Regions from separate parts of the Streptomyces sp. NPDC048269 genome, predicted to be linked through region 1. Evidence: riboswitches for the same ligand, from Rfam matches in the RefSeq annotation. Region 1 holds a riboswitch; the other holds the start of a gene.

What was found. Region 1 has a riboswitch for cyclic di-AMP ahead of AB0D48_RS05705 (LysM peptidoglycan-binding domain-containing M23 family metallopeptidase). Riboswitches for the same ligand answer to the same signal wherever they lie in the genome.
Positions count from the first base shown of each region.
Region 2: linked by a shared signal. The riboswitch ahead of AB0D48_RS05200 (M23 family metallopeptidase) and the one ahead of AB0D48_RS05705 (LysM peptidoglycan-binding domain-containing M23 family metallopeptidase) in region 1 are both predicted to bind cyclic di-AMP.

Region 1 covers NZ_JBEZLW010000004.1:7,882-11,718, reverse strand. The annotation lists gene AB0D48_RS05715 (aspartate aminotransferase family protein) at 1-423, shown strand, start outside; gene AB0D48_RS05710 (tyrosine-protein phosphatase) at 465-1,256, opposite strand; cyclic di-AMP (ydaO/yuaA leader) riboswitch at 1,547-1,754, shown strand; gene AB0D48_RS05705 (LysM peptidoglycan-binding domain-containing M23 family metallopeptidase) at 1,759-2,724, shown strand; gene AB0D48_RS05700 (SGNH/GDSL hydrolase family protein) at 2,888-3,670, shown strand.
Region 2 covers NZ_JBEZLW010000003.1:252,917-256,753, forward strand. The annotation lists gene AB0D48_RS05190 (HPr family phosphocarrier protein) at 1-143, shown strand, start outside; gene AB0D48_RS05195 (GntR family transcriptional regulator) at 426-1,103, opposite strand; gene AB0D48_RS05200 (M23 family metallopeptidase) at 1,297-2,100, opposite strand; cyclic di-AMP (ydaO/yuaA leader) riboswitch at 2,114-2,272, opposite strand; gene AB0D48_RS05205 (pitrilysin family protein) at 2,478-3,837, opposite strand, start outside.

The sequences.
Region 1 (3,837 bases):
GAAGAGGTCGTGGCCAACGCCCGGGCGATGGGCGACCTGCTGCGCGGGCGGCTCGCGGCCCTGGTGGACGAGTACGAGCTGCTGCACGAGGTGCGGGGGCGCGGCCTGATGATCGGCATCGAGTTCGGCCGGCCGTCCTCGCTGGGACTGCGCAGCCGGTGGACCATGCTGCAGGCCGCCCGCAAGGGGCTCTTCGCGCAGATGGTCGTGGTGCCGCTGCTGCAGAAGCACCGCATCCTCACACAGGTGTCCGGGGACCACCTGGAAGTGATCAAGCTCATCCCGCCGCTGATCGTGGACGAGCGGGACGTCGACCGGTTCGTCGGCGCTTTCCGGGACGTCATGGACGAGGCGCACGGCGGGTCGGGGCTGATGTGGGACTTCGGCAGGATCCTGGTGAAGCAGGCCGTCGGCAACCGGTGACGGCAGGCCGTCGGCATCCGTGACGGCCTGCCTCGCCGTCGTCAGTCGAGCAGCCGGTCCCGCAGCCGGCCGAGGGTCTCGGGCGTGAGCCCGAGACCCTCCGCCAGGTAGCGGTCCACGCCGCCCCAGTGCTCGTCGATGGTTTCGAAGGCCGCCTCCAGGTACTCGGCGCGGGCGTCGAAGAGCGGGGCGAGCAGCTCCATCACCTCGGGGGAGCGGGCCTCGGCCGACGCGCCGCTGCGGCGTACCCGGTAGCGGCGGTGCGGGGCGTTCGACTCCAGGTAGTCCGCCACGATCGCCTCCCGCTCGACGCGCAGCGCGAGCAGGGTGACGGCGATCGACAGGCCCGCCCGGTCCTTGCCCGCCGCGCAGTGCAGGAGGGCGGGGACGCTGTCCTCGGCGAGGGCGTGCACCACCCGGCCGTGCTCGGCGGTGCGGTGCTTGATGATCCCGCGGTACGAGTTCGCCATCCGGGCCGCGGCCTTCCCGTCGCCCAGGATCGAGCGGAGCTGGTCGAGGTCGCCGTCGCGGACCATCTTCCAGAACTCCCGGCCGTCGGCCGGATCCGAGAGCGGGATGTTGACGTTCTGCACGCCGGGCAGCTCGACGTCCGGCCCCTCCAGGGCGTGGTCGGCGTTGTTGCGGAAGTCGAAAACGGTGTGGAGACCGAGCGAGGCGAGGAACTCTGCATCGGTTTCCGTGGCATGTGCGAGATGTCCGCTTCGGAATAGTTGTCCCGTCTTGACCCTTCGTCCATCAGAAGTCGGCAATCCACCCACATCGCGGAAATTGCGCACACCGGACAACTCCGGCTCCTGTATCTGCTGGGTCAAGGGAACTCCTCCGCTTCGTCGTGGGGCGCCTGTCCATCTGTCCGAATTACGCCACTTGGCGCCAACTTGCCATAAACAGCGGCGAGATCGGACACGTCCCCGTGAGCCAGATCATACGGTGACCGTGCGTGCCTGATCACAAAAGACGAATGGCCCGGCCGGGGCGGTTGTTGGCGGTGGGGAATGGACGCAGGGTGACCGGAATTCCGTCGGTCCTTCATCCCTGTGATTCCGTCAGGGAATTCACGGCTTGTTGCGTACCGCCTTATGGGATTACCTTCGCGATCGATCCGGGTGGACCGCCGAATCCTGCCACTGCCCGGAAACCGCACCCGACTATTCACGCGCGCGGCAGGAGCGGGGGAACCAGGTAAGCCGCTGCCCCGGATCTTTGTTCCGGGACGGCTCGGGGTGAAGTCGTACATGTTCCGCACATGGACGGCCGGACATCTCCAGTCCGAACCCGACAGCTCACCTCGCAGGCGACGGAGAGGAATTCGCCATGTCTGCAAAGGGCAAGCACCGCCGTCCCAAGTCCCGTTCCATGGCTCGCGGCCTCGCCGTCGCAGGCACCGGTGGTGCGGCGCTCGCGCTGCCCCTGATGGGCGCCGCCGGTGCCCACGCGGCCGGTGCTCCGGCCGCCCTGCCGGTCGCGGGCCCCGCCGTGGCCCCGCAGCTTCCCCTCTCGCTCCAGGCCGCGCCCGCCGCCGTGGAGGCCGCGCCGACCGTCTACACGGTCGTGCCGGGCGACTACCTCTCCAAGATCGCCGCCGAGCGCCACCTCTCCGGCGGATGGGAACGGCTGTACGCCGACAACCGCGAGGCCGTCGGCACCAACCCCTCCCTCATCCACCCCGGCCTGAAGCTGACCCTCGGCGCGAAGGGCGAGGCGGCTCCGGCCGCCGCCCCGGTCGACTCCGCCCCCGCCCCCGCCCCGGCCCGCAAGGCCGCTCCGAAGCCGGCTCCGAAGTCCGCCCCGAAGCCCGCTGAGAAGACTGCCGAGAAGGCCGCGGCGGCGCAGCAGGACTCCGCCGCCGAGGCGCCGGCCGCGCAGCAGTCGGCCTCCGGCTTCGTCGCCCCGGTGAGCGGCGGGATCTCCACCCAGTACAAGGTGGCGGGCAGCATGTGGTCCTCCGGCTACCACACCGGCGTCGACTTCATCGCGAGCTCCGGCACCACCGTCAAGGCCGTCGGCGCGGGCACCGTGGTCTCGGCCGGCTGGGCCGGCGCGTACGGCAACGAGGTCATCATCCAGCACGCGGACGGCACCTACTCGCAGTACGGGCACCTCTCCCAGCTGTCCGTCTCGGCGGGCCAGAGCGTCACCGGCGGCCAGCGCATCGGTCTCTCCGGCTCCACCGGCAACTCGACCGGCCCGCACCTCCACTTCGAGATCCGCACGGGCCCGTCCTACGGCTCGGACATAGACCCGCTCGCCTACCTCCGCTCGAAGGGCGTGAGCATCTGACGGCACCCGCCGTCGGAACGCCGGCACACGTGAGGCCGGGGCCCGAGGGGGGTCCCGGCCTCACGTGTACGTATTCCTTATCCCCCGCGTGGTAAAGATCACGGTCCGTCAACCCCTGCTTACGTTGGCGTAGGTCGTGTACGGGAGTGAAGGATGTCGTCCTGTGGCAGCGACGACGACACTCAAGACCATCGGCTCGTACGCGGCGATCGGGGACAGCTTCACCGAGGGCGTGGGGGACCCGGGACCCGGGGATTCTTTTCTCGGCTGGGCGGACCGGCTCGCCGTGCTCCTGGCCGACCAGCGTGACGAGCACGACTTCCGCTACGCGAACCTGGCCGTGCGCGGCCGGCTCCTCGACCAGATCGTGGCCGAACAGGTCCCGCGGGCCAAGGAGCTCGCGCCGGACCTCGTGACCTTCTGCGCGGGCGGCAACGACATCATCCGGCCCGGCAGCGACCCCGATGACGTGGCGGAACGGTTCGAGGCCGCCGTCGCCGACCTCACCGGGGCCATCGGCCACGTCATGATCACCACCGGCTTCGACACCCGGGGCATGCCGGTCCTCAAGCACCTCCGCGGCAAGGTGGCGACGTACAGCGCGCACGTCCGCGCCATCGCCGACCGCTACGACTGCCCGGTGCTCGACCTCTGGTCGCTCAAGTCCGTACAGGACCGGCGGGCCTGGGACGCCGACCGGCTGCACCTCTCGCCCGAGGGGCACACACGGGTCGCGCTGCGCGCCGCCCAGGTGCTGGGGCTGGAGGTGCCCACCGACCCCGACCAGCCGTGGCCGCTGCAGCGGCCGCGCGGGTCGGTGGACGTGACCCGGGACAACATCCAGTGGGCGCGCGAGCACCTGGTGCCGTGGATCGGCCGGCGGCTGCGCGGGGAGTCCTCCGGGGACCACGTGGAGGCGAAGCGACCCGACCTGCTTCCGCTCTAGGCGGCAGAGGCATAGGGGGGCGGGGAGGCTGAGGCACAGGGGGCTGAGGCAGAGGGGGCGGGGAGGCAGAGGTGGAGGCGGGGGCGCCACCGACGACGGGGGCCACAAGCGGAATCCTTCGGGGTACATGTGCGTTGGGATGGTCGTAGACCGACGACCGTCCTGAC
Region 2 (3,837 bases), on a different contig from region 1:
CCATGCTGGCGGTTCTGGGTCTGGGCGCCCAGGGCGGCGAGGAGATCGTCCTCGCGTCCGAGGCCGACGGCGCGGAGGCCGCGCTGGACCGCCTCGCGAAGCTGGTCGCCGAGGGCCTCGAGGAGCTCCCCGAGACCGTCTGACCCTTCGGGTTCGACCCACGCAGTACGCCCGCGGACGCCGCGGCCCCACCACCCCGGGGCCGCGGCTCCGTGGTTTCCGGATCCGGCTCGGGGTCGACGGAATACCGAAGACGAGACGAAAACACGGCAGCACGGAGAAACCCGGCGCGAAATACCGGAAGCACGAAAACACGGCAGGGCAGCGCGATAATTCGGCTCCGCAGGAATTAGGCGCAGCACATGCACGCCCCCCGGAAATTCAGGCAGCGTCCCCCGGATACGCCTCTTTGTACACGAGCCCTGTTAATGCCTGCCGCTCGCCATGTTTACGGCAGGTTGCGTAGTGCTCACGGCCGACCGGAGCCGCGGCCGGTGCGCGGCCTCCGCCCGGTCGGCGTGGACCGCGGTCAGCGTCCGGGCCCGCTCCGCGTCCCCCCGCGCCACCGCGTCCACGATCGCCCCGTGCTCCGCCCACGACTCCACCGGCCGGGCCGGCGCCTCCACCACGTACATCCACGCCACCTTGTGCCGCATCTGCGTGAGCAGCGCGATCAGCCCGGGGCTCCCGGAGGCCTGCGCGAGCGTCTCGTGGAACCAGCCGCCCAGGGACCGCAGATCCTCGCCCTGGCCCCGCCTGGCCCGCTCCTGGCCCAGCCTGACCAGCCCGCGCAGCACCTTGAGGTGGGCCTCCGTGCGCCGCCGGGCCGCCCTGGCGGCCGCCAGGGGCTCCAGCAGCATCCGCAGTTCCAGGAGGTCGGCCGCCTCCTGATCGGTCGGCTCGGCCACACAGGCGCCCGCGTGGCGCCGCGTGGTCACGAATCCCTCGGACTCCAGGGTCCGCAGCGCCTCGCGCACCGGGACGCGCGAGACTCCGTACCGGCGGGCCAGCACCTCCTCGGTCAGCCTGCCGCCCGGTTCGAAGACCCCGGAGACGATGTCGTCACGAATTGCCGTGCATACCGCGTGCGCAGGAATACGCAAGACCGGACCTCCGCCTATTTCCGACTGCCACGCTCAATGGACACGCATGTGCGTGCTGCGACTCTATTGCAACACACGATAATTTCCGAGAGCGGCCGGAAATGCGAAACATTTACCCGGCGGAGCACCGCGAAGGCCCCGGCTCGGGGAGCCGGGGCCTTCGGTGGAGCGGTGTCGCGCGGTGCGCCGCGGATCAGAGGCTGACGTCGTGCGAGCGCAGGTACGCGATCGGGTCGATGTCCGAGCCGTAGTCGGCACCGGTGCGGGCCTCGAAGTGCAGGTGCGGGCCGCTGGAGTTGCCCGTGGAGCCCGACAGGCCGATCTGCTGGCCGGCGGTGACCTGCTGGCCGGCGGAGACGCTCAGCGAGGACATGTGCCCGTACTGGGTGTACGTGCCGTCGTTGTGCTTGATGACGACGTTGTTGCCGTACGCGCCGCCCCAGCCGGCCTCGACGACGACGCCGGCGCCCACCGCGTGGACGGAGGTGCCGGAGGCGGCGTGGAAGTCGATGCCGGTGTGGCTGCCGGAGGACCACATGCCGCCGCCCGCCTTGTACTGCGTGCTGACGTACGAGCCGTCGACCGGCGCCACGAAGGTGTTGAGGCGCTTGCGCTCCTCCTCGCGGGCCGCGCGCTCGGCGGCTTCGCGCTCGGCCTTCGCCTTGGCCTCGGCGAGGCGCTTGGCCTCGGAGGCCCGCTGCTTGGCGTCGGCCTCGGCCTGCGCCTGGGCTGCGGCGTGCTCCGCGGCGCGCTGCTGGGACGCGGCCTGGTCCTGGATGTCGCCCTGGAGGTCCTCGGCCACGACGACGGCGCCGAGCGCGTTGTCCTGGGCGGAGTGGTGGTCGCCGTTGTCGGCGGCGAAGGCCGGGGCGGCGAGGGAGCCGACGACACCAGTGGTGGCGAGGGCGGCTATGCCGGCGTAACCGGCGGTCTTGCGGCTCAGACGGCTGGAACCACGGTGCTTACCGGAGCCGGCGGGACGACTGCCAAACGCCATGAAGGGGCTGATCCTTTCCTTCCTTCTCGCCTACCGGGTTAGCTGACGGGTTCGGAGCAGGAAGGTCTCCTACGGGCCTCCTCTTGCGAGGCGGCCCGATTCACCCCAGGGACGCATGTGGGTCCCCGGCTCCCCAGGCTCGCGCCTGACGGGGACTCGGCGATCGCTGCCCGGTGCCACGGATGCGGCGGGTACAACTGACGGACAGCACGGGTGACGCTAGGCGGATCATCAGTCAATCGCCAAACAGACACGCCTTTTTGTTGCGTACGCCACACCACATAAAGCAACCTCTCCGCCTAACGGACAAAAAGGGCCCCGGCGGACAAGCCCGCCAGAGCCCCTCTTCGTGCCGGTCAGTTGGCCGACGGATTACGTCAGTTGCTGACGACGCTCACGTCGCCGATCCCGAGGGCGCGCACCGGCGCCTCGATCTGCGCCGCGTCGCCCACCAGGACGGTGACCAGCCGGTCCGCCGGGAAGGCCTGCACGACCGCCGAAGTCGCCTCCACCGTCCCGGTTTCGGCGAGCCGCGCGTACAACTGCGCCTGGTAGTCGTCCGGCAGCTCCTGCTCGACCTGGTCGGCGAGGGTTCCGGCGACCGAGGCGGCCGTCTCGAACTTCAGCGGGGCCACGCCCACCAAGTTCTGCACCGCCACGTCCCGTTCGGCATCGGTCAGGCCGCCCTCCGCGAGGGTGCGCAGCACCTTCCAGAGGTCCTCCAGCGCCGGGCCGGTGTTCGGGGTGTCCACGGAGCCGCTGATGGCGAGCATCGAGGCGCCCTTGCCGTCGGCGGTCGAGCGCAGCACCTGGCCGAAGGCGCGCACGCCGTAGGTGTACCCCTTCTCCTCGCGCAGCACCTTGTCCAGGCGGGAGGTCAGGGTGCCGCCCAGGCAGTACGTGCCGAGCACCTGGGCCGCCCAGACCCGGTCGTGCCGGTCCGGCCCGATCCGGCCGATCAGCAGCTGCGTCTGGACCGCGCCGGGCCGGTCCACGATGACCACGCGGCCGGTGTCGTCGGCGGTCACGGGCGGCACCGGGAGGGGCTCGGCGGTGCCGCCCGTCCAGGCGCCCAGGGTGTCCGCGAGCACGGCGTCGAGGTCGATGCCGGTCAGGTCGCCGACGACCACCGCGGTGGCCGTGGCGGGGCGTACGTGGGCCTCGTAGAAGGCGCGTACGGCCGCGGAGTCGATCCGGGCGACCGTCTCCTCGGTGCCCTGGCGCGGGCGGGACATCCGCAGGGAGGCCGGGAACAGCTCCTTGGAGAGCTGCTTGGCGGCGCGGCGCTGCGGGTTGGCCAGCTCGTGCGGGATCTCGTCGAGCCGGTTGCGCACCAGACGGTCGACCTCGGCGTCGGCGAAGGCCGGCGCGCGCAGGGCCTCGGCGAGCAGGCCGAGCGCCTTGGGCAGCCGGGAGGCCGGGACCTCCAGGGAGACCCGCAGGCCCGGGTGGTCGGCGTGCGCGTCGAGGGTGGCGCCGCAGCGCTCCAGCTCGGCCGCGAACTCCTCGGCGGAGTGCTTGTCGGTGCCCTCGGACAGCGCGCGGGCCATGATCGTGGCCACGCCGTCCAGGCCCTCCGGCTCGGCGTCCAGCGGCGCGGCGAGGTTGACCTCGACCGCGATCACCTGCTGGCCCGGACGGTGGCAGCGCAACAGGGTCAGGCCGTTGGCCAGGACCGAGCGGTCGGGGGCCGGGAACGCCCACGGCTGCGGTTCCCCGGCCTCGGGGCGCGGGTGG